2 regions of the Streptomyces sp. NPDC085937 genome follow, and region 2 is predicted to be linked to the other one. Evidence: riboswitches for the same ligand, from Rfam matches in the RefSeq annotation. Region 2 holds a riboswitch; the other holds the start of a gene.
The links. Region 2 has a riboswitch for cobalamin ahead of ACIF8S_RS26780 (ribonucleoside-diphosphate reductase subunit alpha). Riboswitches for the same ligand answer to the same signal wherever they lie in the genome.
Positions count from the first base shown of each region.

Region 1: another riboswitch for cobalamin. It lies ahead of ACIF8S_RS01185 (energy-coupling factor ABC transporter permease); the one in region 2 lies ahead of ACIF8S_RS26780 (ribonucleoside-diphosphate reductase subunit alpha).

Region 1 is NZ_JBITSH010000001.1:274,902-289,217, forward strand. It holds gene ACIF8S_RS01145 (DNA repair ATPase) at 1-1,573, shown strand, start outside; gene ACIF8S_RS01150 (SGNH/GDSL hydrolase family protein) at 1,827-2,621, shown strand; gene ACIF8S_RS01155 (hypothetical protein) at 2,827-3,342, shown strand; gene ACIF8S_RS01160 (MFS transporter) at 3,440-4,882, opposite strand; gene ACIF8S_RS01165 (TetR/AcrR family transcriptional regulator) at 4,791-5,348, shown strand; gene ACIF8S_RS01170 (energy-coupling factor ABC transporter ATP-binding protein) at 5,370-6,233, opposite strand; gene cbiQ (cobalt ECF transporter T component CbiQ) at 6,230-6,979, opposite strand; gene ACIF8S_RS01180 (energy-coupling factor ABC transporter substrate-binding protein) at 6,986-7,462, opposite strand; gene ACIF8S_RS01185 (energy-coupling factor ABC transporter permease) at 7,459-8,199, opposite strand; cobalamin riboswitch at 8,229-8,412, opposite strand; gene ACIF8S_RS01190 (ABC transporter substrate-binding protein) at 8,673-10,262, shown strand; gene ACIF8S_RS01195 (ABC transporter permease) at 10,283-11,251, shown strand; gene ACIF8S_RS01200 (ABC transporter permease) at 11,248-12,150, shown strand; gene ACIF8S_RS01205 (ABC transporter ATP-binding protein) at 12,396-13,367, shown strand; gene ACIF8S_RS01210 (ABC transporter ATP-binding protein) at 13,360-14,019, shown strand; gene ACIF8S_RS01215 (hypothetical protein) at 14,054-14,316, opposite strand, start outside.
Region 2 is NZ_JBITSH010000015.1:1,825-16,140, forward strand. It holds gene ACIF8S_RS26775 (ribonucleotide-diphosphate reductase subunit beta) at 1-528, opposite strand, end outside; gene ACIF8S_RS26780 (ribonucleoside-diphosphate reductase subunit alpha) at 585-2,948, opposite strand; cobalamin riboswitch at 3,073-3,244, opposite strand; gene ACIF8S_RS26785 (GNAT family N-acetyltransferase) at 3,257-3,763, opposite strand; gene mctP (monocarboxylate uptake permease MctP) at 3,843-5,471, opposite strand; gene ACIF8S_RS26795 (DUF3311 domain-containing protein) at 5,468-5,734, opposite strand; gene ACIF8S_RS26800 (GntR family transcriptional regulator) at 5,930-6,694, opposite strand; gene nagB (glucosamine-6-phosphate deaminase) at 6,853-7,638, opposite strand; gene ACIF8S_RS26810 (PAS domain-containing sensor histidine kinase) at 8,159-9,625, shown strand; gene ACIF8S_RS26815 (WhiB family transcriptional regulator) at 9,864-10,121, opposite strand; gene ACIF8S_RS26820 (diacylglycerol/lipid kinase family protein) at 10,439-11,407, opposite strand; gene ACIF8S_RS26825 (hypothetical protein) at 11,524-11,976, shown strand; gene ACIF8S_RS26830 (RNA polymerase sigma factor SigF) at 12,056-13,162, opposite strand; gene ACIF8S_RS26835 (anti-sigma regulatory factor) at 13,180-13,593, opposite strand; gene ACIF8S_RS26840 (UBP-type zinc finger domain-containing protein) at 13,852-14,112, opposite strand; gene ACIF8S_RS26845 (Na+/H+ antiporter) at 14,173-14,316, shown strand, end outside.

The DNA of each region.
Region 1 (14,316 bases), on a different contig from region 2:
GCTGACCGCGTACACCGAGGCCACCGGCGACCGGGTGGACGCGGACGACCTCGCGGAGGCCGTCGCCGCGGAGCTGTGCCCGGACCAGCCCCGGCACGAGTCGGACGCGGTCCTCACCGTCACCGTCGAGGGCCTGGTCTCCACCCACCCGCGCATCACCGACCGCCGCCTCACCCTGCGTCTGGACGAGTTCCTCGCCCGTACCGACGCCTTCCGGGCGCGCGAGGTGCCCGCCTTCCGCGCCTTCCAGCGCCGCCGCGCCGACCTCGTCACCACCGAACGCGCGCGGCTGCGCCTGGACGACCACCGGCCGCGCGTGATGGCGTCCTTCGTCCGCAACCGCCTGGTCGACGAGGTCTACCTGCCGCTGATCGGTGACAGCCTCGCCAAGCAGCTCGGCACCACGGGCGAGTCCGCCCGCACCGGCACCGGCGGACTGCTGCTCCTGCTGTCCCCGCCCGGCTACGGCAAGACGACGCTCATGGAGTACGTCGCCCACCGGCTCGGCCTGGTGCTGGTGCGGATCAGCGGCCCCGCGCTCGGTCACGGCGTCACCTCGCTCGACCCGGCCGAGGCGCCGAACGCCACCGCACGCCAGGAGGTCGAGAAGATCAACTTCGCTCTGGCGGCGGGCAGCAACACCCTGCTGTACCTGGACGACATCCAGCACACCTCGCCCGAACTGCTCCAGAAGTTCATCCCGTTGTGCGACGCCACCCGCCGAGTGGAGGGCGTGTGGCAGGGCGAGCCGCGCACCTACGACCTGCGCGGCAAGCGGTTCGCGGTGTGCATGGCCGGCAACCCCTACACCGAGTCCGGCGAGGTCTTCCGGGTCCCCGACATGCTGGCCAACCGGGCCGACGTGTGGAACCTCGGTGACGTCCTCACCGGCAAGGAGGACGTCTTCGCGCTCAGCTTCGTGGAGAACGCCCTCACCGCGAACCCGGTCCTCGCCCCGCTCGCCGGACGTGACCGCGCCGACCTGGACCTGCTCATCCGGCTCGCCTCCGACGACCCGACGGCCCGTCCGGACCGGCTGCTCCACCCGTACGCGCCCACCGAACTCGACCGTGTCCTGGCGGTGTTGCGCCATCTGCTCACGGCCCGCCGCACGGTCCTCGCGGTGAACGCGACGTACATCGCCTCCGCCGCCCGGTCCGACGACGCCCGCACCGAGCCGCCGTTCCTGCTCCAGGGCTCCTACCGCAACATGAACAAGATCGCGCAGCGGATCCAGCCCGTGATGAACGACGCCGAGCTGTCCGCCGTCATCGAGGACCACTACACGGCCGAGGCCCAGACCCTCACCACGGGCGCCGAGGCGAACCTGCTGAAGCTCGCCGAACTGCGCGGCACGCTCACACCCCCACAGGCGGCGCGCTGGGCGGAGGTGAAGGCGGCCCATGTCCGCACCCTCACCCTGGGCGGCCCGGACGACGACGCCCTCGGCCGCGCGGTGGCCGCCCTCGCCCTCCTCGGCGACCGCATCGCGGCGGTCGAGTCGGCGATCACCCGCGCCGCGGACCCCCGCCACCTCCTGGCAGGGCGGCCCCGGCAGGGGGACGACGGCTGAACGCGGTCGGCCGAGGACACCGATGCCGGGCCGCGCCGAGGCGTGACCTGGCATCGGTTTCACGCCATCAAGTTGACGTGAACATGGCCTGATGCACGTTTATCTACGCGCGGAGCCGGCTCGGCGAAATCAGTATTCGGGTCATTATGGAAGACTTTTCGACCGGTAGTTACCGGGCGGTATTCCGGCCTGCTACAACACCTGTTGCTCCCTCAACTACCGTCGCGAGATTCGTCGTGAAGGGCGGATACACGTGTCAACGCGTTCACTGGGAACAACTCTCGCCACCCTCGTCCTGGGTGTGGCGACCGTACTCGGCCTCGCCCAGCCCGCCGCTGCCGCCGGCCACAACTACGTGGCGCTCGGCGACTCCTACTCCTCCGGCGTGGGCGCCGGCAGCTACACCTCCGAGAGCGGCGACTGCAAGCGCAGCACCGTCGCCTACCCCCAGCTCTGGAAGAACGCCAACGCCCCGGCCTCGTTCAAGTTCGTCGCCTGCTCCGGCGCGACGACGACAAGTGTGGCCTCCACCCAGCTCAGCGCCCTGTCCTCCGCCACGACCCTCGTGAGTGTCACCGCGGGCGGCAACGACGTCGGCTTCGCGGACGTCATGCAGACCTGCGTGCTGCAGAGCGAGGCGACCTGCGTCTCCCGGGTCAACACCGCGGTCTCGCAGATGCAGAACACCCTCCCGGGCAAGCTGGACTCGCTGTACTCCGGCATCCGCTCCCGCTCCCCGCAGGCACGCGTGGTCGTCCTCGGATACCCGCGCTTCTACAAGCTGTCGGGCAGCTGCATCGTGGGCCTGACCGAGACCGAGCGCTCCGCGATCAACAGCGCCGGTGACGTGCTGAACGGGGTGATCGCCAAACGGGCGGCCAACGCCGGGTTCGCCTACTCCAGCGTGGTCGACGAGTTCAGCGGACACGAGATCTGCTCGGGCGACGCCTGGCTGCACAGCGTGACCATCCCGATCGGCAACTCCTACCACCCGAAGGCCGTCGGCCAGTCCGGCGGCTACCTGCCCGCCTTCCGCTCGGCCGTCTGAACCGCCGCCGCACACCACCTCGTTGACCCATGAGGGTCAGCGGGGTGGACGGCCGCCAGGCAGACGGTGCCGGCGCGCCCCCTCGGCGCCGGCATTCCGTTTTGTCCTCTGGCGGACGCGCGTAGACCACGGGCATCATCGGTCTGTTCCGCCTGCACAGCCGTCCCCTCACGCACCATGGCCCCCAGCAGGAAGGTCCCCCCATATGAAGACCCTCAAGGCCCCGAAGCTCCGCTCGGTCCTGACCGCCCTCGCCCTCGTCGTCGCCCCGGGCGCCGCCGTCATGGGTACCGCGGGCGAGGCCGCCGCCGTCACCAAGATCAGCCACGCGACCGCGACCTCCATGTTCAGCCAGGCCGGCATCACGTGGTCGTCGTCCGGAGGCTGCTCGAACCGCAACGTCTCCACCTGTACGTCGTTCGACCAGCTCAACCTGGCCACGGCCCAGGGCGCCCAGACCCTCAAGCGGGCCACCGGCTGCGCCCTGAACATCACCGGCGGCACCGAGACCGGGCACGCCTCCGGCACGTACTCGCACTGGAACGGCTACAAGCTCGACTTCGGCAAGACCACCTGCGTCTCGAACTACGTGAAGAACACGTTCACCTACATCGGCGTGCGCGGCGACGGGGCCCCGCAGTGGCGCTCCGGCTCGGGCAACGTCTACGCCGACGAGGGCAACCACTGGGACGTCACGTACTACAACTGCGGCGGCTGCTGACCGGTTCCGTCTCTCGGACTCACATGTGCGCTGTTCCCCGCGCCCCTCAAGGGGCGCGGGGAACAGCGCGAACGGCGGGACAGGGCGCCGGGCTTTATCACACGGCAAGTTCGCCGGAGGCATCGGCGCCGGCATCGGCTTCGCGGTGTCGGGACGTGCGGGTGCCGGCGGCCGGGGCCACGAGGACGGCCGCGGCGACGAACGCCAGGACCACCACCATCGCCGGGCGCAGTCCGTAGTGATCGCCCAGGAAGCCGAGAGTGGGCGGCCCCACCAGGAACGCGATGTAGCCGATCGTCGCCACGAGGCCGACGCGGGCGGTCTCGTCGGGCCCCGAGTCGCCGGCCGCCGACAGGGCCACCGGAAAGCCCAGGGACGCGCCCAGCCCCCAGAACAGGACGGCGGCCGCGGCCACGACGGCGTTGTCGGAGAAGATGACCAGGCACAGACCGACGGCTCCGGAGACCGCGCTGGCCCGTACCACGGTCGCCCGGCTGTACCGGCTGAGGAAGAACGCGCCGCCGAAGCGTCCCAGGGTCATGGCCGCGGCGAACCCCACGAAGACCAGCGAGCCGACGGCGGCGTCGAGACCGTGACCGTCGACCATCAGCAGCGGCAGCCAGTCGTTGGCGGCGCCCTCGGCGAGAGCCATGGCCAGGACGATGGCCCCGATCATCAGCAGCCGCCGGTCCTTCCACACCTGCGGGCCCGAGGGCCGCACGGAGTCCGAAGCGGGCACCGCGGCACGAACCCCGGTTCCGGCGGGGACGCCGCCGATGGCGTACCCGAACATCGCGGCCGTCACCGCGGCCACCGCCAGGAGGTGCCAGTGGGCGGGCAACGCCGCCGCGGTGGCCGCCATGCCGGCCAGGCCGCCGACGACGGTGCCCAGGCTGAAGCATCCGTGCAGCGTGGGCAGAACGGGCCTGCCGGTGATCCGTTCGACGTCGGCGCCGTCCACATTGATCGCCACCTCGCCCGCACCGACCCCCAGGCCGAACAGGCACAGCCCCGCGGCGACCAGGAGCGCGGAGGCGAGGGCGGTGCCCCCGCCCACGACGACCACGCTCGCGACGACGAACAGTGTGCCGAGCGCTGTCACGGGCCTGGTCCCGAATCGGGACACGAAACGCCCGGAACACAGGATGCCGGCCATGGAGCCGACGGACAGCCCGAACAGCACCAGCCCCATCTGACCCGTGGACACACCCAGACGGTCACGGACGTCCGGGGTGCGCGTGATCCACGAGGACATGGCGATGCCGTTGAGGAAGAAGAAGAGGTACAGCGCCCGGCGGCGCCGGCGCACGGCATGGTCGGTCAAGGAGGGGCTCCGCCGGTGTTGGAGAAGATGAGGGGGAGGCAGGTGACGATCCCGCTTCACCCACCGAGTATGAACAAATGTACACATCGGTGCGGTGACCGAGAAGACAAGGCGGACAACGGCGATGACAGGCAGCACACGTGGCCCCAACGACCCTCGGCGCCGCGAACGCATCCTCGACGCCACGCTCGACGTCATCGCGGAGCACGGCGCCATCAAGGTGACCTTCCGTAAGATCGCGGAGGCGGCCGGCGTGCCCCTCGGGTCACTCACCTACTACTTCGACGACATGCAGCACCTGCTGACCGCCGCTTTCACCCGGCTCGCGGAGACCGTCTCCACGCGCTACGGCGCACTTCTCGAGGCCGCGCGGACCGGCCGGGAGGCCGAGGAGGCGGTCGTCGAGATCATCTGCGGCAAGGTCTGGGGGACCGACCGCAACCTCCTGCTCAGCTACGAGCTCTACGCCTTCGCCACCCGCCATCCCGAGGTGCGCGCCGTCATGCGCTCCTGGATGGAGACCAGCCGGGCTTCCCTGGCCAGGCACTTCGACCCGCTCACCGCTCGGGCCCTGGACGCGCTGGTCGAGGGATTCTCCATCCACAACTCGGTCGACCCGCGGCCCACCGACCGCGAGGAGGTCGCCGCCGTCGTCCGTGCCGTCGTCGACAGGCACCGCTGAACAGGACCGGCCGGGGTCCTGTCAGGTGCCGGCGTCGGACGCGTGCCGAGTCGACTCGGCGGCCATCGCCGCCAGTTCCTCCGGGGTGCGGGGACCGGGACCCTTGCCCGCCCCCGGCCCGTGCGCCCGCAGGAAGAGCCCGGCTGCCACACCCCACGGCAGACGGAGCCCCGCCGCCGTGAGCAGGTCCCGGCGCGCCAGCGTCTCGGCGACGGGGCCGGTGTGGACGCCGGACGGGGTGAGCAGCGCCGCGTCGTCGGCCCAGCGCAGGGCGAGGTCCACGTCGTGGGTGGCCATCACGACGGTCGTGCCGTCGGCCCGCAGCCCGTCCAGGGTGGCGAGCAGGCGTTCCTGGCCGTCGGGGTCGAGCCCCGCCGTCGGCTCGTCCAGGATCAGCACCCGGGGCCGCATGGCGACCGCGCCCGCGATCGCCGTCCGCTTGCGCTGCCCGTAGGAGAGCAGGTGCGTGGGCCGGTCGGCGAGCGCGGTGATGTCCAGCGCGGCCAGCGCCTCCGCCACCCGCGCGCGCACCTCCGTCTCGGGCAGCCCCAGGTTCAGCGGGCCGAACGACACGTCCTGCGCCACGGACGCGGCGAACAACTGGTCGTCGGGGTCCTGCACCACCAACTGCACGGTGGTGCGCAGCGTCGTCAGCCCCTTCCGGTCGTGCCGCACCACCCGCCCCGACACGCTCAACTCCCCGCTCTCCGGCCGGAGTCCGCCGCTCAGCAGGCGCATCAGCGTCGTCTTGCCGCTGCCGTTGCGCCCCAGCAGGGCCAGCGCCCGGCCCTCGCGCACCTCGAAGTCCAGCCCGGTGAACACCGGCGGGCCCTCCTCGTACGCGAACGACACGCCCCGCAGGGCCACCAGCACCGACTCGCTCACGACAGGGGCCTTTCCAGTACGAAAGTGAGGACGGCCAGCGCCGCCAGGAGCGCCCCGCTCGCCGCCGTGAACCGCGCGGAGACACGGGCCTCGGGCACCAGGACGCGCAGGGTGCCGTCGTAGCCGCGCCCCGCGAGCCCGGTCTGCAGCCGCGCCGCCCGGTCGAAGGACCGTACGAACGCGGTCGCGCCGAGCCCGCCGAGCGAACGCCAGGTCGCCGCCCGGGTGGTGTGCCCGAGCCGGGCCGCCTGCGCCGCGTGCACCCGGCGCACCGAGTCCAGCAGCAGGAAGCTCATCCGGTACGTCACCAGCGCCACGTCCACGAGCGGCGCGGGCACCCCGGCGCGCACCAGCCGGGGCAGCAGGTCCGACATCGGCGTGGTGAACGCGAACAGCAGCACGCCCAGCGAGGCGGCCGAGGTACGCAGCAGCAACTCCCCGGCGCGCACGGGCCCGTTGCCGGCCAGGGAGACGAAACCGTCCGGGCCGCCCACCTGCACCAGCAGGGTGAGCGCCCCGGTGACGCAGAAGCCCAGCGGCACCCGGTACGCGCGCCACAGCCGCCGCGCCGGCACGCCCGCCGGGCCGAGCAGCAGCCCGAGCGCGGTGACCAGCACCAGGGCCGCGCCCGGCCAGGGCGGGAGCGAGATCGCGAGCACGGTGAGACCGAGGCCGAGAACGGCCTTGTCCACCGGATGACGGCGGCGCCAGCGGCTGCTGTGCGCCGCCGCGTCGATCGGCAGCACGGAACGTCAGTCCCGTCCGTCACCGGCGCCGGTAGGCACACCCGCGCCGGGACCCGCGGCGTCCGTGCCCGTACCTGTGCCGGCACCCGTACCTGAGGCACCCGCACCCGTACCTGCGGCACCCGCACCCGTACCCGTGCCTGAGACACCCGCACCCGCGTCCGCCGTGGTCAGCTCACGTGCCCGCGCCTCGCCCTGCCGGCGCCCGCGGCGCAACCCGAAGTAGTAGGCCAGGACGCCCGCGCCGAGTGCCGCCTGGAGGGCGAACAGCGCCGACTCGATCTCGCCGGAAGGCGGTTCGTACAGCGGTGAGAACCACGGCTCGTAGTCCGGGTGGAGCTCGGTGATCGCGGTCTCCGCCTCCCCGTCCGCCCCGGCGAACGGCTCCTCCTTGTGGTCGCCGAGCCCGAGCGCCAGCGGGATCACGGCGAGCGTGGCGACGAGCAGCAGGAGCAGGGTGTTGATCCTCGTGTTGCGGCTCATCGGCCCACCACCTCCGCCGACGTCGCCGACTCCGCCGACGCGGCGGACTCCGCCCGCTCGCGACGCCCGGCGACCGAGGTGACCAGCACCCCGAGCCGGGTCAGCTCGCCCTTGCTCGACTGCACCAGCAGACGCATCACCAGCACGGTCAGCAGCCCCTCGCTCACCGCGAGCGGGATCTGCGTGACCGCGAAGATGGACCCGAACTTGCCCAGCGCGCCCAGGAATCCGCTGCCGGGGTCCGGAAAGGCGAGCGCCAGCTGCACGCTCGTCACGCAGTACGTCGACAGGTCGGCGACGAACGCCCCGCAGAACACCGCGCCCATCAGCGGCACGTCGTACCGGCGCAGCAGCCGGTAGACGGCGTACCCCGCCCACGGTCCGACGATCGCCATGGAGAAGACGTTGGCGCCCAGGGTGGTCAGCCCGCCGTGCGCGAGCAGCAGCGCCTGGAACAGCAGGGTGATGGTCCCGAGCACCGCCATGACGGGTGGCCGGAACAGGATCGCACCCAGCCCCGTACCGGTGGGGTGGGAGCAACTCCCGGTCACCGACGGGAGTTTCAGCGCGGACAGGACGAACGTGAAGGCGCCCGACGCGCCCAGCAGCAGTGTGCTCTCGGGATGAGCTCTCACTTCACGGATGAGCGACCGGGCTCCGTGGACGACGAACGGCGCCGACGCGACGCCCCAGGCGACCGCGTGCGCCGGAGGCAGAAAACCCTCGGCAATGTGCATGGCTCAGCAGACCCTCTCCAGCACCTCGTGGATGGTTGACGCGCCTTGGCCGGTCTCCTGGCTGACGGGTACCACCGCCCGTGCTCCGCCTTCCCGGGTCCCGAAGGACCCAGTGGCTGCCCGCGAGGGCCGGAGCCGGACTTCCCGATCACAGTGGCGAGGGCCGCACCGGTATCGCACCGATTTCCCGTCACCAAGGCGTGGCGACAGTAGTCCCCGGCGTGGCCCGGTGACAAGCGGCGACGGGGGCGCGCGGACGGCGCCCGGCAGCTCGCGACCCGGCGCACACCTGCGCGTTCGGGTCGCGGGGGGCCCGCGTCAGGATCCGGGGGATAGGGGGCCGCCGTCCTGGGCAGGGTCTTGCTGCAACTAATATGCAACAACGACTTGCGGGCAGTAGATCCGGGGTCATGGTCATGGTCATGGGCACGAGGGCCGGGCTGGACGTCCGGCCAACAGGGATGTGAGGTTCGATGACGACCCGACGCATACGGGGAGCCGCCGCGGTACTGGCGACGGCCGCGGTGGCCACGGCCTGCTCGGCGCCCGGCAGTGGCGGCGCGGACGGTGGGGCGGCCGACGGGTCCGTCGTGATCGGGGTGTCCACCGAGCCCGACACCCTGAGCCCGCTGCTCGGTTACGGCAAGGACGGCAACTCGAAGATCTTCGACGGACTCCTCGCCCGCGACGCCGGCATGAACCTCGAGCCGGCGCTGGCCAAGGCGCTCCCCAAGATCACTGACGGGGGCCGCACGTACACCTACACCCTGCGCCAGGGCGTGGAGTTCAGCGACGGCGAGCCGCTGACCGCGCGGGACGTCGTCTTCACGTACCGCACGGTGCTCGACGACGCCACCAACAACACCGCCAAGAGCGAACTGGCCGCGGTCAAGGACGTCCGTGCGGTGGGCGACGACACGGTCGTCTTCACCCTGCACCACCCCTACGCGCCCTTCGCCGCCCGCACGGTGCTGCCGGTCGTCCCCGAGCACGTCGCCGGGAAGCAGGACCCCAACACCGGCGCCTTCAACACCGAGCCGGTCGGCACCGGACCGTACGTCCTCGTCGACTGGCGCAAGGGCGAGAAGCTCACCTTCAAGGCCAACCCGCACTACTGGGGCGGCGCACCGAAGGTGAAGAAGCTCACCATGGCGATCGTCGCCGACGACGACGTCCGCGCCACCCGTCTGCGCTCCGGCGACCTCGACGGCGCGGTCCTCCCGCCCAACCTCGCCGCCACCTTCAAGAGCGACGACGACAGGAAGACGTACCGGGCGACCTCGTACGACTTCCGCGCGGTCAGCCTTCCCACCGGCAACCCCGTCACCGGCGACACCGCGATCCGCCGCGCCCTCGACCTGGCCGTCGACCGGCAGGCCATGGTCGACAAGATCCTCGACGGCGCCGGACGCCCCGCCTACGGCCCGCTGCCCGTCGACGACCCCTGGTTCGCCCAGGACGTCGAGCGGTTCCGGGACCTCGCCGAGGCCGGGCGCATCCTCGACGCGGCAGGCTGGAAGGAAGGCAACGACGGCGTCCGTGCCAAGGACGGCCGCCCCGCCCGCTTCACCCTGTACTACCCCTCCGGCGACAAGGTCCGACAGGACCACGCCCTCGCCTACGCCTCCGACGCCAAGAAGGCCGGCATCGACGTGCGGGTGCAGAGCGCCACCTGGGAGGTCATCGAACCCCGCATGAACCACGACGCCGTCCTCGCCGGCTTCGGCAGCGTCGGCGACCCGGACTTCGGCCTCTACACCCTGCTGCACTCCTCCCTCGCCGGCGACGGCTTCAACAACATGGCCCGCTACGACAACCCGGCCGTGGACCGGGCCCTGGAGACCGGCCGCCGCACCCAGGACCCCGAGGCCCGCAAGGCCGCCTACGACGACCTGCAGCGCGCCCTGATGAAGGACCCCGGCTACACCTTCCTCACCCACATCGACCACATGTACGTACTCGCCGACCGCTGGAAGGGCCTCACCACCCAGACCGAACCCCACGAGCACGGCTTCGCCGCCGGCCCCTGGTGGAACGTCGAGGACTGGCAGCCCGCGCCATGACCCACGCCCCCTGGCAAGCGATGGCACGGCTCACCGCCCGCCGCGCCCTGTACGCCGTACCGGTGCTCGGCGTCGTCACCTTCGGCGTGTTCGCCGTCGCCGCCGCCTCCCCCTTCGACCCCGTCAAGGCGTACGCGGGCACCGCCGCGCTCGGCGCCGACCAGGAGACCCTGGACCGGCTGCGGGACAACCTGGGCGTGGACCGGCCGTTCACCGCGCACTGGTGGGACTGGCTCACCTCCGCCGTCGGCGGCGACCTCGGCCGGTCCACCGTCATGCGTCAGCCGGTGGCCGAGGTGATCGGCGAACGCCTGCTGTGGTCCACCCTGTTGTGCGCCGTCGCGTTCGCGGCCGCCGTGCTGCTCGGCACGGTGCTCGGGGTGCTCGCCGCCCGCCGCCCCGGCTCCCTCGTCGACCGCGCGGTCACCTCGCTCGCGTACACCCTGGAGGCCGCTCCGGTCTTCTGGATCGCGCTGCTCGCCGTCTGGCTGTTCGCCCTGCGGCTCGACGTCCTCCCGGCCGGGGGCCTCACCGACACCGGCAGCGATGTGGTCACGTTCGGCGGGCTGGTCCAGCACCTGATCCTCCCCGCCGGCGTGCTCGCCCTCTCCCAACTGCCCTGGTTCACGCTGTACGTCCGCCAAGGCGTCGGCGACGCCCTCGCGGAGGACCCCGTGCGCGGGGCCAGGGCCCGCGGCCTGAGTGAACGCACGGTGCTGCTCGGCCACGCCCTGCGCTCCGGACTGCTGCCGGTGCTGACGCTCATCGGCTCCCGCGTGCCGGAACTCATCACCGGCGCCCTGCTGGTGGAGACCGTCTTCAGCTGGCCCGGGATCGCCTCGGCGACCGTCGAGGCGGCCACAGCCGTCGACTTCCCGCTGCTGGCCGCCCTCACCACCCTCGCCACCGCCGCCGTCCTCGCCGGCAACCTGCTGGCCGACCTGCTCTACGGGCTGATCGACCCGAGGGTGAAGCTGGAGGAGATGTGACGACCGACGTCGACACGGCGGACGTGAAACGGGCTGCCGCCCCCGCGTGGCGCGCGCACGGGACCGCACGCCGCTCCACGCACCTCCTGCGGCTGCGGGTCTCCGGCGTGCTGGTCGCCGTGACGGTGCTCGCCGTGCTGCTCGTGCCGCCGCTGACCCAGCTCGACCAGCAGGCGGTCGACCTGGCCGCCAAGCTCCAGCCACCCAGCTGGTCGCACCCGTTCGGCACCGACGACGTGGGGCGCGACCTGCTGCTGCGCTGCGTCTACGGCCTGCGCGTCTCGCTGCTGGTGGGCGTGGTGGCCGCCCTGACCGCCACCGTCATCGGTACGGCCGTCGGCGCCACCGCCGGCGCCCTGGGCGGCTGGGCCGACCGCGCGGTCATGCGCCTGGTCGACACCCTGTCCTCCGTGCCGCATCTGCTGCTCGGCATCTTCATCGTGGCCATGTTCCGGCCGGGCGTCTGGCCGGTGGTGGTCTCCGTCGCACTGACCCACTGGCTGTCCACCGCGCGCATCGTCCGGGCGGAGGTGCTGTCGCTGCGGTCCCGGCCGTTCGTCGACGCGGCCGTCTCCGGTGGCGCGTCCCGGTGGCGCGTGACGGTACGCCACCTGCTGCCGGGGGTGCTGCCGCAGGCCGGCCTCGCCGCCGTCCTGATGGTCCCCCACGCCATGTGGCACGAGTCGGCCCTGTCCTTCCTGGGTCTCGGCCTGCCCACCCACACCGCCAGCCTCGGCACCCTGATCCAGGGCGCCCGCGGCTCGCTGCTCGCCGGGCAGTGGTGGCCCACCCTCTTCCCGGGCCTGTTCCTGATCATCCCCACCCTCGCGGTCGCCGGTCTGGCCGGCGTCTGGCGCGAGCGGATCAACCCGCGCCGCCGATCGGAGCTGATGCTGTGACTTCGCGAGACGCCTTGACATCGGTGCCTCCCCCGGCAGGGACGGACTCGGCCGCCGTGCCGGTTGCCGCGCCGGCCGCTGGAGACGGCGAGGCCGGTCCGGCACCCTCGTCGCCGGGCGCCGCCCCTGCGGTTGCGGCCGCGTCGACCGGGCGGGACGCGGCCCCCACCTCTGAGGTGGCTCGGCCGTCCGGGCGGGACGCCGGCACCGCCCCGGCCGGTGCCGGGCGGAGCCGCCTCGCGCCGGTGCTGTCCGTCCGTGGGCTTTCCGTGCGGTTCCTGCTGCCCGGAGGGCGCCGCGTCGCCGCCGTGGCCGACGCGTCGTTCGACGTCGCGCCGGGGGAGTGCCTCGCCCTCATCGGGGAGAGCGGCTGCGGCAAGTCCGTGCTGGCCTCCGCCCTGCTCGGGCTCCTCCCCGCCAACGCCCGCACCGCCGGGCACGCCCACCTCGGCGACCTCGACCTGCTCACGGCCGACGAACCCACCCTCGCCCGCACCGTACGGGGCCGCCGTGTCGGGCTCGTCCCGCAGTCCCCGGCGGCGCACCTCACACCCGTGCGCACCATCCGCTCCCACATCGAGGAGACGGTCGCCCGGCTCACCGGCACCCGGGGCCGCGCCGCCCGCCGGAAGGCGGCCGAACGGGCGGCGTCACGCGTCGAATTCCCCCTCGACCACCTCGACCGCCACCCGCACGAACTCTCCGGCGGCCTGGCCCAGCGCGCCGCCACCGCCCTCGCGCTCGTCGGAGACGCCCCGCTGCTGCTCGCCGACGAGCCCACCACCGGCCTGGACCGCGACCTCGTGGACCGCACGGTGGACGAACTGCGCCGCCATGTGGACGCCGGCCACGCCCTGCTGATGATCACGCACGACCTGGCCGCCGCCGAGCGCATCGCCGACCGCGTGGCGGTCATGTACGCGGGCCGGATCGTCGAACTGGCCGATGCCCGCGCCTTCTTCGGCTCCCCGGGCCCCCGCCACCCCTACAGCCGCGGCCTGCTGGAAGCCCTCCCCGAACGGTCCTTCACCCCTGTCCCTGGGCTGCCACCCGAGCTGGGGAACCTCCCCGACGGCTGCGCCTTCGCCCCCCGCTGCGACCGCGCCACGGACCTCTGCGCCACCCTGCCGCCGTTCACGGACTCCGTCGCCTGCCACCACCCGGCCCCCGCCGGCCCGCAGGAAACGGCCCGCACCCCGGAGGACACCCGTGCTTGAGCTGCGCGCCGTCACCGCCGGCTACGACCGCCGCGCCCCCGTCGTCCGCGACGCGACCCTCACCGTCACCCCGGGCGAGGCGGTGGGCCTGCTCGGCCCGAGCGGCTGCGGCAAGTCCACCCTGGCCAGGGTCGCCGCCCTGCTGCACCGCCCGGACGCCGGCGAGGTCGTCCTCGACGGCGTTCCCGTGAACCGCTTCCGGCACCGCGCACCCCGTGCACAGCGCACCGCCGTCGGCGTCGTCTTCCAGCAGCCCCGCCTGGCGGCCGACCCCCGGCTGCGCCTCGCCGACCTGATCGCGGAACCCCTGCGGGCGACGGGCCGCCGCGCCGCGGCCCCCGCCCGCGTGGCCGAACTGGCCGGCACCGTCGGCCTCACCCCCGACCTGCTGGGCCGCCGCCCCCACGAGGTCAGCGACGGCCAACTGCAGCGCGCCTGCCTGGCGCGTGCGTTGGCCCTGGAACCGCGCTGGCTGGTGTGCGACGAGATGACGGCGATGCTGGACGCGTCGACCACGGCGGCGCTGGTGCGCGTCGTCGAGGACTACCGCGCGTCGACGGGCGCCGGCCTCCTGTCGGTGGGCCACGACCGCACCCTGCTGAACCGCTGGTGCGACCGCACGGTCCCCTGGGAGGCGGTGGCCGCGGGCTGAGAACCCGGCGCGGCCCCGCACCCCGGGGGAGGGGTCACCACATCTGCGTGTCGTCCGAGAGGTCGCCCTCCACGATCGTCGGGTCACCGAACTCCCCGTCCGTCATCGCGGAGCCGACGGCCCCGGCGAAGAGTCCCCCGAGGATCTCCTCGACGCGCACCTCGGTGGCACCGGCGGGCGCCGTGGTCTTCTCGCCCTCGCCGAGGCGCAGCACCAGCGCGAACTTCTTGACCTTCGCCTTCTCCGCCAGCTTGGAGAGGTCCACGGACACCTCGGTCAGCTCACCGTTCTTCAGGG
Region 2 (14,316 bases):
GCTGCGGAACCAGTAGACGTAGGCGAAGGCGCCGTAGAAGAACAGGCCCTCGATGCACGCGGCGAAGCAGATCAGGTTGAGCAGGAAGCGGCGCCGGTCCGCCCGCGACTCCAGCCGGTCGATCTTCTCCACCGAGTCCATCCACCGGAAGCAGAACTCGGCCTTCTCCCGGATGGACGGGATGTTCTCCACGGCCGCGAAGGCCGCCGCCCGGTCGTCCGGATCGGGCAGATAGGTGTCCAGCAGCGTCAGGTAGAACTGGACGTGCACGGCCTCCTCGAACAGCTGCCGCGACAGGTACAGCCGCGCCTCGGGCGAGTTGATGTGCTTGTACAGCGTGAGCACCAGGTTGTTCGCCACGATCGAGTCGCCGGTCGCGAAGAACGCCACGAGCCGGCCGATCAGATGCTGCTCCTCGGGGGTCAGCTTCGCCAGGTCGGCGACGTCCGAATGCAGGTCCACCTCCTCGACGTGCCAGGTGTTCTTGATCGCGTCCCGGTAGCGCTCGTAGAAGTCGGGGTAGCGCATGGGGCGCAGGGTGAGTTCGAAGCCGGGGTCGAGCAGGTTCTTCGTCACGCTGGTGGTCACTGGCAGGCCTCACAGGATTCGGGGTTCTCGAGGGAGCAGGCGACGGCCTCGGGATCGGCCGGCTGCTGGACGGGGACGGGGACGGCGGCGCGGGCCGCCCGGGCGATCCGGGTCGCCGGGCGGGAGCGCAGGTAGTAGGTGGTCTTCAGCCCCTGCTTCCAGGCGTAGGCGTACATCGAGGAGAGCTTGCCGATGGTCGGCGTCTCCAGGAACAGGTTCAGCGACTGCGCCTGGTCCAGGAACGGGGTGCGCGCGGCGGCCATGTCGATCAGGCCGCGCTGCGGGATCTCCCAGGCCGTGCGGTACAGCCGCCGGACGTCCTCCGGGATCCAGGCGAAGTGCTGCACCGAGCCGCCCGCCTCACGCAGCGCCTCCCGGGTGCGCGCGTCCCACACGCCGAGCCGCTTGAGGTCCTCCACCAGGTACGAGTTGACCTGGAGGAACTCCCCGGACAGCGTCTCGCGCTTGAACAGGTTGGACACCTGCGGCTCGATGCACTCGTACACGCCCGCGATGGACGCGATGGTGGCGGTCGGCGCGACGGCCAGCAGCAGCGCGTTGCGCATGCCGGTGGCCGCGATCCGGCCGCGCAGCGCCTCCCAGCGCTCCGGCCAGGTGAGTTCGACACCGTAGTGGTCGGGGTGCAGCACGCCCCGGGCGGTACGGGTCTTCTCCCAGGCCGGCAGCGGGCCGTGCCGCTCGGCCAGCCCGGCGGACGTCTCGTACGCGGCGAGCATGATCCGCTCGGCGATCCGGGTGGAGAGCGCCTTCGCCTCGGGGGAGTCGAACGGCATGCGCATCCGGAAGAAGACGTCCTGCAGCCCCATCACGCCCAGACCGACGGGGCGCCAGCGGGAGTTGGACCGGGCCGCCTGCTCGGTCGGGTAGAAGTTGATGTCGACCACACGGTCCAGGAACGTCACCGCGGTGCGGACGGCCGCGTCCAGGCGCTCCCAGTCCATGCCGTCCGGGCCGGCGAAGGCCGCGAGGTTGACCGACCCCAGGTTGCAGACCGCCGTCTCCCCGTCGTCGGTCACCTCCAGGATCTCCGTGCACAGGTTCGAGGAGTGGACCACGTGGCCGGGCTCGGCGGTCTGGTTGGCGGTGCGGTTGGCGGTGTCCTTGAAGGTCATCCAGCCGTTGCCGGTCTGCGCCAGGGTGCGCATCATCCGGCCGTACAGCTCGCGGGCCGGGAGCGTCCTGCGGGCCAGGCCCTTCGCCTCGGCGGCGCGGTAGGCCCCGTCGAACTCCTCGCCCCACAGGTCGACCAGCTCGGGCACGTCGACGGGGGAGAACAGCGACCACTGGGCGTCGGCGTCGACCCGGCGCATGAACTCGTCCGGGACCCAGTGCGCCAGGTTCAGGTTGTGCGTACGGCGGGCGTCCTCACCGGTGTTGTCGCGCAGCTCCAGGAACTCCTCGACGTCCGCGTGCCAGGTCTCCACGTAGACGGCGGCGGCGCCCTTGCGCCGGCCGCCCTGGTTCACGGCGGCGACCGAGGCGTCCAGCGTCTTCAGGAACGGGACGATGCCGTTGGAGTGCCCGTTGGTGCCGCGGATCAGCGAGCCCCGGGCGCGGACGCGGGAGAAGGACAGGCCGATGCCGCCGGCGTGCTTCGAAAGACGGGCGACCTGGTGGTAGCGGTCGTAGAGGGAGTCCAGCTCGTCCTTGGGGGAGTCGAGGAGGTAACAGGACGACATCTGCGGGTGGCGGGTGCCGGAGTTGAACAGCGTGGGGGAGGAGGGCAGGTAGTCCAGCCGGCTCATCAGCCCGTACAGGGCGGCGACCTCCTCCAGCGCCCGCTCGCTGTCGTCCTCGGCGAGTCCGCAGGCCACCCGGAGCAGGAAGTGCTGGGGCGTCTCGACGACCTTGCGGGTGACGGGGTGGCGCAGCAGGTAGCGGCTGTGCAGGGTGCGCAGCCCGAAGTAACCGAAGCGGTCGTCGGCCGCGGTGTCGACCAGGGCGTCGAGGCGCGTGGCGTGCAGCCGGACCAGGGCCGCGGTCCGGTCGCCGATCAGTCCTTCCCGGTGCCCGGCGGCGACCGACCCGGTGAAGGAGGTGACGCCCTGCGAGGCGGCCTCGGCGCGGATGCCGAGGGTCAGCAGCCGGGCGGCGAGCCGGGAGTAGGCGGGGTCCTCGGAGATCAGGCCGGCCGCCGCCTCGGTGGCCAGTTCCCGCAGCTCCGCTTCGTCGGCGGCGGCGGACCGGCCGCGCAGCGCGGCCGCGGCGACCCGGCCGGGGTCGGCGTCGGGCAGGTCGGCGGTCAGCTCGGTCAGGGTCCGCAGCAGCGCGGCCCCGGGGCCGTCGCCCTCCTCGGTCACGCGGGTCGCTGAAGCCGGATCGGCTGGCGCGATGGTCACGTGGGGCTCTCCCTCGCTCGGCACGGGGGCCTCGAAGAGCGCAGGGGGCAGCACACGAACGCACGCGGCGTCGCGTCCACCGGCCCATTCCGCGAGGCCCGGACGTCAGGGCACCCGGACCGGTCGGGCCGGGCGCACTGTCGGCAGGTCCTCGGACTGACTCCCGTGCGCGCCCGTGGGCAGGCAGGGGTACACCGTTGCGGGACAGTTCCGGATTCGCACCGGATTCCCCTGCGGCGACAGCGAGCATGAGCATACATCTTGTGCCGGGTGCCGCCAGCAACCCCATATGTTGTGTCGGCTCGCGGTCAGAGTGTCAGCTCGTAGGTCAGGAGCATGATGTCGTCCAGCTCCGGCAGCGGGTTCCAGTCCCGCTCCGGGGTGCGAATGAAGCCCAGCCGTTCGTAGACGCGGTGGGCGGCGCGCATGGTGCGCTGGGTCGACAGCACGACCCGGGCGCGGCCCTCGATCGCCCGTGCCCGCTCGACGCAGGCGCGCACCAGGGCCTCCCCGGCGCCCCGCCCCCGGCCGGACGCGGCCACCGCCAGCATCCGGATCTCCGCCTCGTCCGACCGCGCTATGTCCGCCATCGGTCCGGGCCCCGGCACGAAGGTCACCCCGCCCAACAGTGTGCCGTGCTCCACCGCGACCAGGACCTCGGCGGCGGCCGCCCGCTTCGCCACGTCCCTGAGCTCACCGAGGTAGGCGTCGCTCTCCCCGAAGTCCAGCAGGCCGTCCTGCAGATAGGCCTGCGCGGTGATCTCACCGAGGTCCGCGTACTCGCCGGGCGTCACCGGCCGGATGACGATGTCCATGCGGGGAGTCTGCCGTACGGGGACGACAGCGGGCCGCCGGTTTTCCACCGGCGGCCCGCTGCCCTGTGCACCCGCGGCGTCAGTGCGTGCTGCCCGCCGTGGCCGGCGGGAGCTCGGTCTGGACGCCGGGGTCGCCCGCGTCCGCCGTGTAGTCCTGCGGCTCGGTCTCGTCGACGCCCTCCGGCGCCTTGAACGCCCGCATGACGAACGTGAGCACCACCGTGACCACCACGTTGATCACGAAGGCGGTGAGACCGATGTAGCCGATCTCGCCGATCCCCGGGATCTCCTTCGCCGAACCGCCGAAGTGCTTCTGGGTCGGCGAGGCCACCCCGTACGCGGCGACCGTGCCGTAGATCATGCCGACCGCCCAGCCGCCGATCAGCGCCCAGCGGTGGAACCAGCGGGTGAACAGGCCGCCCACCAGCGCCGGGAAGGTCTGCAGGATCCAGATGCCGCCCAGCAACTGGAAGTTGATGGCGACCGTCTTGTCCATGGTCAGCACGAAGACCAGCGCGCCCACCTTCACCAGCAGCGACACGACCTTGGAGACGGCGGTCTCCTGCTTCGGGGTCGCGTCCGGCTTGATGAAGTCCTTGTAGATGTTGCGGGTGAACAGGTTCGCCGCCGCGATCGACATGATCGCCGCCGGCACCAGCGCGCCGATGCCGATCGCCGCGAAGGCCACACCGGCGAACCAGTCCGGGAACATGTTCTCGAACAGCTGCGGGATGGCCAGCTGGCCGTTCTGCACCTTCACCCCGGCCGCGATCGCCATGAACCCGAGCAGCGCCAGCAGGCCCAGCATCAGCGAGTACAGCGGCAGGATCGTGGTGTTGCGGCGGATCACCTCACGGCTGCGCGAGGACAGCGTCGCCGTGATCGAGTGCGGGTACATGAACAGCGCGAGCGCCGAGCCCAGCGCCAGCGTGGCGTACGTCCACTGGCCCGCCTCGCCCGGCACCAGGGCGCCGCGCGGGGCACCGGTGGCCGGGTTGGTCTCGCTGTACGCCTCCTGCGCGGAGGCGAAGATCTCGTCGAACCCGCCCAGCTTGATCGGGATGTAGATGATCGCCACCGCGATCACGATGTAGATCAGCGTGTCCTTGACGAACGCGATCAGGGCGGGCGCCCGCAGCCCCGACGAGTAGGTGTACGCGGCCAGCACACCGAAGGCGAGGAGCAGCGGCAGGTCCTTGACGAACCAGTTGGTGTTCTCGCCGCCGCCGACGCCCATCACGTCCAGCACGGCCTGGATGCCGACCAGTTGCAGCGCGATGTACGGCATCGTCGCCAGGATGCCGGTGACCGCGACGGCCAGCGACAGGCCCTTCGAGCCGAACCGGCCGCGCACGAAGTCCGAGGTCGTCACGTAGCCGTGCTTGTGCGACACCGACCACAGCCGGGGCAGGAAGGTGAAGATCAGCGGATACACCAGGATCGTGTACGGCACCGCGAAGAAGCCGGCCGCGCCCGCCGCGTAGATCGCCGCCGGGACGGCCACGAAGGTGTACGCGGTGTACAGGTCGCCGCCCAGCAGGAACCAGGTGACCCAGGTGCCGAACGACCGCCCTCCCAGGCCCCATTCGTCGAGGGTGTGCTCGTTGGCCGCCTTGCGCCAGCGGGCGGCCAGGAAGCCCATCACGGTGACGAGCACGAAGAAGAAGATGAAGACGGCGAGTGCCACGCCGTTCACGCCGTCGTTCACTGCTCCGCACCGCCCTTCGCGGCCGAGCGACCGCGCTGGTCACGCTGCCAGAGCTTGTACGCGATCATCGTCAGCGCGGTCGAGATCAGCACCCAGGCCATCTGGTACCAGTAGAAGAACGGGATACCGATGAAGGCCGGGTCGGTCTTGGCGTAGGACCCGACCCACAGCATGGCCACGAACGGTGCGACGAGACAGAGGCCGATGACGACGCGTACGGGCGTCACCACCGGCTCTCGTGTTGTTTCTGGGGCTTGTGACATCAGACGGCTCCCGTCCCCTCACTGATCGCCGACGTTGGCTCGCGGCAATGTAGGTGAGGGGGCGGGGCGGTCGTAACCCCCCGTTGGAGGGGCGGTACTCAGCAGCCGCCCAACCGAGAGGCAACAGCAACGAAAATCCTGTCAACCACCCGGTCTGTCGGGTTTTGCGGTGACGTCGGAGGCCGGCTGCCCGTCTCAGTCCTGGGGGCGCTTGAGGCGCGCGACGAACTTGTACCGGTCGCCCCGGTACACCGAACGCACCCACTCCACCGGCTGCCCGCCCCGGTCGAGCGAGTGCCGCGACAGCATCAGCATCGGCAGACCGACGTCGGTGCCGAGCAGGCCCGCCTCGCGCGGGGTGGCCAGGGACGTCTCGATCGTCTCCTCCGCCTCCGCGAGATGGACGTCGTACACCTCGGCGAGGGCGGTGTAGAGGGACGTGTACTTGGTCAGACTGCGGCGCAGCGCGGGGAAGCGCTTGGCGCTGAGGTGGGTGGTCTCGATGGCCATCGGCTCGCCGTTGGCCATGCGCAGCCGCTCGATGCGCAGCACCCGTCCGCCGGCCGTGATGTCCAGCAGGCCGGCGAGCCGGTCGTCGGCGGTGATGTACCCGAGGTCGAGCAGCTGCGACGTCGGCTCCAGGCCCTGGGCGCGCATGTCCTCGGTGTACGAGGTCAGCTGGAGCGCCTGGGACACCTTGGGCTTGGCGACGAAGGTGCCCTTGCCCTGGATGCGCTCCAGACGCCCCTCGACCACCAGTTCCTGCAGCGCCTGGCGCACGGTGGTGCGCGAGGTGTCGAACTCGGCGGCCAGGGTGCGCTCGGGCGGGACCGGGGTGCCGGGAGGCGCCGTCTCGGTCATGTCGAGCAGGTGTTTCTTGAGCCGGTAGTACTTAGGCACACGCGCCGTACGGACCGCGGTCCCACCCTCGTTCTCCGCACTGCTGACGTCGGTGCTCATGCTCTGCCTTCCCGGCTCCGGCTGCCGAAGCGGCCGACGATCCGTCGGCCACGGCTGACATCGTGGCACGGCTCGGGACGGGGAGCTGCCCCCCGTACGCTCCGTGATCCCTTTTGTATACCCCTGGGGCTGGTGCTGGTCCAGACCACGGGCGGTGGTCAGAGTCCCTGCCACTCCGGCTTGTTGACGTAGGTGTGCCGGAAGTAGTCGGCGAGCTTCAGCTTGGAGGCGGCGGCCTCGTCGACGACCACGGTGGCGTGCGGGTGCAGCTGAAGCGCGGACGCCGGGCACACCGCCGCGACCGGTCCCTCGACGGTGGCGGCCACCGCGTCCGCCTTGCCCTCGCCGGTGGCCAGCAGGACCAGGTGCCGGGCCTCCAGGATGGTGCCGATGCCCTGGGTGATGACGTGGTGCGGCACCTGCTCGATGTCACCGTCGAAGAAGCGGGCGTTGTCCACCCGGGTCTGCTCGGTCAGGGTCTTGATCCGGGTGCGCGAGGCGAGCGAGGAGCACGGCTCGTTGAACCCGATGTGCCCGTCCGTGCCGATCCCCAGCAGCTGCAGGTCCACGCCGCCGGCCTCGGCCAGCTCCCGGTCGTAGCGCTCGCAGGCGCCCTGCACGTCCTCGGCGGTTCCGTCCGGGCCGAGGAAGGACTCCATCGGGATGCCGAGCGGCTCGAGGACCTCGCGGCGCAGCACCGAGCGGTAGGACTCGGGGTGGTCGGCCGGCAGCCCCACGTACTCGTCGAGCTGGGCAACCCGCGCCCGGGAGATGTCGGTGGCACCGGAGCGGACCTTCGCCGCCAGCGCCTCGTAGACGGGCAGCGGCGTGGACCCCGTGGCCACGCCCAGCAGGGCGTCGGGCTTGCGCCGCAGCAGCTGGGCCATGGCCTCGGCGACGGTCTCGCCTCCCGCCTTGGCGTCCGCAACGATGACAACTTCCACGGTGGGCCTGCCGATCTTCCGGTGGACTCGACTGGGACGGGTCCCGGGGCGCGGGACCATGTGGTTTAGACCAATCTCAATCTAGCAGAGCGGGGCCCGCAGGCCGAGGTGAAACGGGCCGTCGGGCGCGGTCGCGCCGAAATTCCCGCCGCCGACCGCCCCCGCGGGCCACCCGCTCGGGTTAGGCTGCGGTGGGGACGCGTCTGCGTCCGGGTGGACGCGGAGCGACGACAAAAGAACGGTGTTCCACGCATTTACAGGGGCAGTGGTCTAGTCCACAATGCGTAGCAGGACACACAAGCCTGCCTTCCCCGCACAGGAAGGCGGACCGAGGATCCGGAGCTCTCTGCCCTGACTGCCCCGGCTCCTCATCCTTCGGCCGACCGGGACCGCACACCCCACGGCCGATATTGCTCCGGGCTGCGGTGCCGGGAGGGTTGAGGGTCCCTCCCAGGCGCCGCGGCCCGCGGGTGTTTCCGGGCCGGACGATCCCGCGGGTACGCTCGCTGACGTGCCCTCCATGAACGAACTCGTACGCCAGCACACCGCTCTCGACGACACCGATCTCGAGTGGCTCCACCTGCTGGTCTCGGAGTGGCAACTGCTCTCCGACCTCTCCTTCGCGGACCTGGTCCTGTGGGTCCCCACGCGCGACGGCACCCGCTACGTCTCCGTCGCCCAGATGCGACCCAACACCGGCCCCACCTCCTACCAGGACGACATGGTCGGGCACCTCGTCCCGCGCGGCCGCCGGCCCATGCTGGACGCGGCCCTGGACGAGGGCCGCATCGTGCGCGAGGGCGACCCGGAGTGGCGCGAGGAGGTCCCCGTCCGGGTGGAGTCCATCCCGGTACGGCGCGAGGGGCGGGTCCTCGGCGTCATCGCGCGCAACACCAACCTCCTCACCGTGCGCACCCCCAGCCGGCTGGAGCTCACCTATCTGCAGAGCGCCTCGGACCTGGCCCAGATGATCGCGGCCGGCTCCTTCCCGTTCGCGAACCAGCAGCTGGAGATGGACGCCTCGCCGCGGGTCGGCGACGGGCTGATCCGGCTCGACGCCGACGGTGTGGTGCAGTACGCGTCCCCCAACGCCCTGTCCGCCTACCACCGCCTGGGCCTGGCCGCCGACCTGGTGGGCCATCACCTCGGGCAGACCACCGCCGAACTGGCGCCCTCACGCGGGCCGGTGGACGAGGCGCTGTCCAAGGTCGCCAGCGGCTGGGCACCCCGCGAGTTCGAGATCGAGTCCGGCGACGGGGTGATCCAGTTCCGCGCGATCCCGCTCAAGCCGAAGGGCACCCGCATCGGGTCGCTGGTGCTGCTCCGTGACGTGACCGAACTGCGCCGCCGCGAACGCGAGTTGATCACCAAGGACGCGACCATCCGGGAGATCCACCACCGGGTGAAGAACAACCTCCAGACGGTGGCCGCGCTGCTGCGGCTCCAGGCCCGCCGGATCGGCTCCGAGCGCGGCCGGGCGGCGCTGGAGGAGGCCGTGCGACGGGTGGGGTCCATCGCCATCGTCCATGAGACGCTGTCCCAGAACCTGGACGAGCGGGTGGAGTTCGACGAGATCGCCGACCGGGTGCTCGCGATGGTCGCCGAGATTTCGCCCGGCAAGGTCACCGGCCGGCGCTCGGGCCGCTTCGGCATACTCGACGCCGAGGTCGCCACACCGCTGTCGATGGTGCTGACCGAGGTGCTGCAGAACGCCCTGGAGCACGGATTCCGGGAGGGCGAGACCGGCACCGTCGAGGTGTCCGCGGTCCGCGGCGGCACGTCCAGGGAGGCGCGCCTGCTGGTCACCGTGCAGGACGACGGGGTGGGCCTGCCCGAGGGCTTCGACCCGCACACCGCGGGCAACCTGGGCCTGCAGATCGTACGGACGCTGGTGGAGGGCGAGTTGGGCGGCACCTTCGACATGGTCCCGGCCCCGGACCGGGGGACCCGCGTGATCCTCGACATCCCCGTCCAGGGAGACGCGTGATCTCCGGGCCCTCACAGGGCCCGGTCCGCCGTGCATGACCCCGGACAGCAAAAGACCCCGGACCGGGGTCCGGGGCTGATGCTCGTTCCTTCGGGTTCCCCTGCTCGAACGGGGTCGGGCTTCGGGGGGAACCGCGCGCTGCGGCTCGGGGCGGGAGATGCGTGTGCGCCGTCCACGGAATCTTCCGGACGGGCGCACACGCGCCGCCAAGCTCAGGCTGTCACCAGGGGTGGGGTCGTCAGGCGGAGGCCTGACGCGCCCGGTTGCGGGCCGCGCGGCGCTTCATCGCGCGACGCTCGTCCTCGCTGAGACCACCCCAGACGCCGGAGTCCTGACCGGACTCGAGCGCCCACTGCAGGCACTGCTCGATCACCGGGCAGCGGCGGCAGACGGCCTTGGCTTCCTCGATCTGCAGCAGCGCGGGACCGGTGTTGCCGATGGGGAAGAAGAGCTCGGGGTCTTCCTCGCGGCAAACGGCGTTGTGACGCCAGTCCATGGCTGCTACCTCTCCTTGGTATTACTGCAAGTGCTTGTGAATGTGAACGCTTTCACGAATCCCCCAACAAGGGAAGGGCCGACCGCCAGGTTCCCTGGCGTGGTCCTTGGGTTTGAAGAGGGGTTCCGGTGATCTGTGGAGGCCGGTGTTGCGGGCCGTCCCGATCGCCAAGAAGAGACTCGCAAACCTCGGCGGCGGATACAACCCCTTCCGAAAAGTTTTTTTTGATTCTTCGGTGTCGACTAGGTCACAGCCGTACTTCCATGGGGTGGACCCTGGCCTAAACGTTCGACTGAAAGGACTTTGGCCCTTTCTGCTCACACAATCACACGCAGTGCACGGCGTACGCCTGTGAACGTCACGCTGGTTCGCAGCCCGAGGTGGTCACCGTCCATCTGAAGGGGCAGCGGCACCTTCGAATGCAAGGTGAAGCGTGTCAAGTCGTGCCGGGACACCGCGTGTCTGCCGCGCGGGCCGCGCTCCGGGGACGAAGTGAGCAACTGGGTGCCATACCGGGCAACCGCGGCGGTGGACATCCGGCTCAGACCGAAGAGATCGAGTCCCGTGTCGAACGACGCCTCGGGCGACGCGTAGATCGGGCGGTTGCCGAGGAACGTCCACGGCGAGGTGTTCGAGACTATGGACAGCACCAGGTCCTCGACCGGGTCCTCGCCCGGGTGCTCCAGCGTGATCACCCCGCGCCGGCGGTGCGGGTCGCCCAGCAGCTGACGCACCACCTGGCGCATGTACAGCGCGTGGGTCGACTTCCGGCCCCGCTCCCGCTGCTGCTCCACCCGGCCCACCACGCCCGCGTCGAAGCCCAGGCCCGCGTTGAAGGTGAACCAGCGGGCCGGCACCGCCTCGTCCTCCGTGCCCGGCGTGCCCGAGGTCAGCCCCAGGCCCACGGTCCGCTCCCGGCCCTCGCGCAGGGCGTCCAGCAGCACGCCGGTCGCCTCCACGGGCTGGTTCGGCAGCCCCAGGGCGCGGGCGAAGACGTTGGTGGAGCCGCCGGGCACCACGGCGAGACCGGGCAGGTGCTCCGGATCGGGGCCCGCGTGCAGCAGGCCGTTGACGACCTCGTTCACCGTGCCGTCGCCGCCGAGGGCGACGACGAGGTCGACCTCGCCGCTCTCCGCCGCCTGCCGTCCCAGGTCGCGCGCGTGACCGCGGTACTCGGTGGTGACCGCCTCCAGCTTCATCTCGCTGGCGAGCGCGTGGATCAGCACGTCGCGCGTGCGCGCACTGGTGGTGGTTGCCGCCGGGTTGACCACGAGAAGTGCACGCATGACGTGCAGGGTACCTACTGAGCGGTACCTGGCCCAGACCGAGGTCCACCCCGCGGACCGGGCGGGGCGTGAACCTCGACACGGGGCGGCTCCCCGGCGCGGGCTACCCTGCAGGGGTGAGCAGCGAGCAGACCTCCACCACCGCCCCCGACGACGCCGGCACCCGCCCGCGCCGTCTGACGTACGCGGCGGCCCTGGCCGCGCTGGAAGGCCTCGCGCTGGTGGCCGGCGGGGTGTGGATGCTGGCCCTCGGGCTCATGGGGGAGCCGGACGACCGGCAGCAGGCCGTCACCGGCGGGGTCACGCTGATCGTCCTGGCGCTGCTGCCGCTGCTGGCCGCGCGCGGCCTGCTGGCCCGGCGCGGCTGGAGCCGCGGGCCCGCCGTCGTCACGCAGGTCGTGGCGCTGCCGGTGGCCTACAACATGCTGCGGTCCGACGGGGTGGCGATCCCCGCCGGGATCGTGCTCGCCGTGGTGGCCGTGACCGCGCTGGTGCTGCTGATCAACGCCGAGACGACCCGGGCCCTCGGCATCCGCGGACCCGGGAACGCGGACGACGCCGCCAAGTGACGCGCCCGCGGGCGCTCGTCGCGGGCGCTCGGCGCGAGCGGTCGCGCGCCGGGCGGTCTCCCGCCGGGCGGTCGCCAGCTCACTCCTCCACGAGCAGCTTCTCCCGCAGCTGGGCCAGGGTGCGGGCCAGCAGCCGGGAGACGTGCATCTGGGAGATGCCGACCTCCTGCGCGATCTGCGACTGGGTCATGTTGCCGAAGAAGCGCAGCAGCAGGATCCGCTTCTCGCGTGGCGGGAGGTCCTCCAGCAGCGGCTTGAGCGACTCCCGGTACTCCACGCCCTCCAGCGCCTCGTCCTCGGCGCCGAGGGTGTCGGCGACCGCCGGGGACTCGTCGTCGGTGTCGGGGACGTCCAGGGACAGCGTGGAGTAGGCGTTCGCCGACTCCAGGCCCTCCAGGACCTCCTCCTCGGAGATGGCCAGTTTCTCGGCCAGCTCGTGCACGGTGGGGGAGCGGCCGTGCAGCTGGGACAGCTCGGCCGTGGCCGTGGTGAGCGCCAGCCGCAGCTCCTGCAGCCGGCGCGGCACACGCACCGCCCAGCCCTTGTCGCGGAAGTGCCGCTTGATCTCACCGACGACGGTCGGGGTCGCGTAGGTGGAGAACTCCACGCCACGGTCCGGGTCGAAACGGTCGACGGACTTGATCAGCCCGATGGTGGCGACCTGCGTGAGGTCGTCCAGGGGCTCGCCGCGGTTGCGGAACCGGCGCGCCAGGTGTTCGACGAGCGGCAGGTGCATGCGCACCAGCCGGTTGCGCAGCTCCGCGTACTCCGGACTGCCGTCCTGCAGTGCGCGCAGTTCGAGGAAGAGGGCGCGCGCCCCGCTGCGGTCGTGCGGGTCGTGGTGCGCGTGCGTGCCCGGTGTGCTCCGCGCGCCGGTGGCCGGCGGCGCCGCCCGGTCCTCGGCCTGTCGCTCGTGCTCGCTCATCGTCCCGCCCGTCGCCCTTCCCCGAGCGCTCGCCTCGTCCCCCGCCACCGGCTCGGCCCGGGCGGGGGCGTCCCCGCCGGGTGCGGCCGGTCCGGCTGCGGACGCGCCCCGCGCGGCGCCGTCGCCCTGCCCGCCGCCCGGCAGGACGCCCTCCGCGGGGTCGTCCTCCGGATGCGGCCGGGCCTGCTCGGGGATGCCGTCGATGCCGTCCGGCACGCGCTCGGCCGGCAGCTCCCGTGTGCCGCGTTCTTCGTCCCGCACCGGCCCGTCCTCGCTCCTCACGCCGGCCCGGGTCCCGCGCCGCGCTGTTTGTAGAGGCTGATCGACACGGTCTTGTCCTCGTCGACGGCGGAGGAGACCTTCCCCGCGAGCGCGGACAGCACGGTCCAGGCGAAGGTGTCCCGGGACGGGGCGTGACCGTCCGTGGTGGGCGCCGAGACCGTGACCTCGAGCGAGTCGTCGACGAGCCGGAAGACGCAACTGAGCACCGAGCCCGGCACGGCCTGCTGGAGCAGGATCGCGCAGGCCTCGTCGACCGCGATGCGCAGGTCCTCGATCTCGTCGAGGGTGAAGTCCAAACGGGCCGCGAGACCGGCCGTGGCCGTACGCAGCACCGACAGGTAGGCCCCCGCGGCCGGCAGCCGGACTTCCACGAAGTCCTGGGTCGCGGGCTCGCCTGCGATCTGGGACACCCTCACCTCCAAGGTGGTACAAGCGTTTCAGGGCCTGGTTTCGCCCCCGGGCAACGCGCTACGTGGTTCAGCGGTGACGCTATCGCGCTCCCGGCAATCCTGTCGCCGGGACCCCGACCCCGTTGCTGTCACTCATAGTAAAACTCTGAACACGCTCCGTGGCTAGGGGTCTGCGACCGCCAAATGGGAAGTGCGCGCGCCGCATTGACGTACCCACGCGTAGGACCGTCGAACCGTCCGGCGCCGGGGCCCACCGCGTCACGCCAGTACGTGGTCGACGAAGCACCAGCGCCACTCCTCGCCGGGTTCGTGGGTTCGCATCACGGGGTGGCCGGTTTCCTTGTGGTGCTGCGTCGCGTGCCGGTTCGGCGACGAGTCGCAGCACCCGACGTGGCCACAGGTCAGACAGAGACGCAGCTGCACCGGGTCCGTGCCGTCCCGCAGGCACTCCGGACACGTCGTGCCGAGCGGGGCCGGCTCCGGGTGCGGCAACGCGTCGAGGTGCGTGCACTGTTTCATGATTGCCAGATTACGACGGGCGCGCGGACGACCGCGCGGAAAAACGAGGGTGGGCCCGACATGGACGTGATGCCCCTGCTGCTGCTCGTGGCGGGCAGCGCCGCGATCGCCGCCGCCGGCCGGCGGACACCGGTGCCGCCGCCGCTGCTGCTGGTGGCGGCCGGCCTGGTGGTCAGCTACCTCCCCGGCGTGCCCAACTACGCG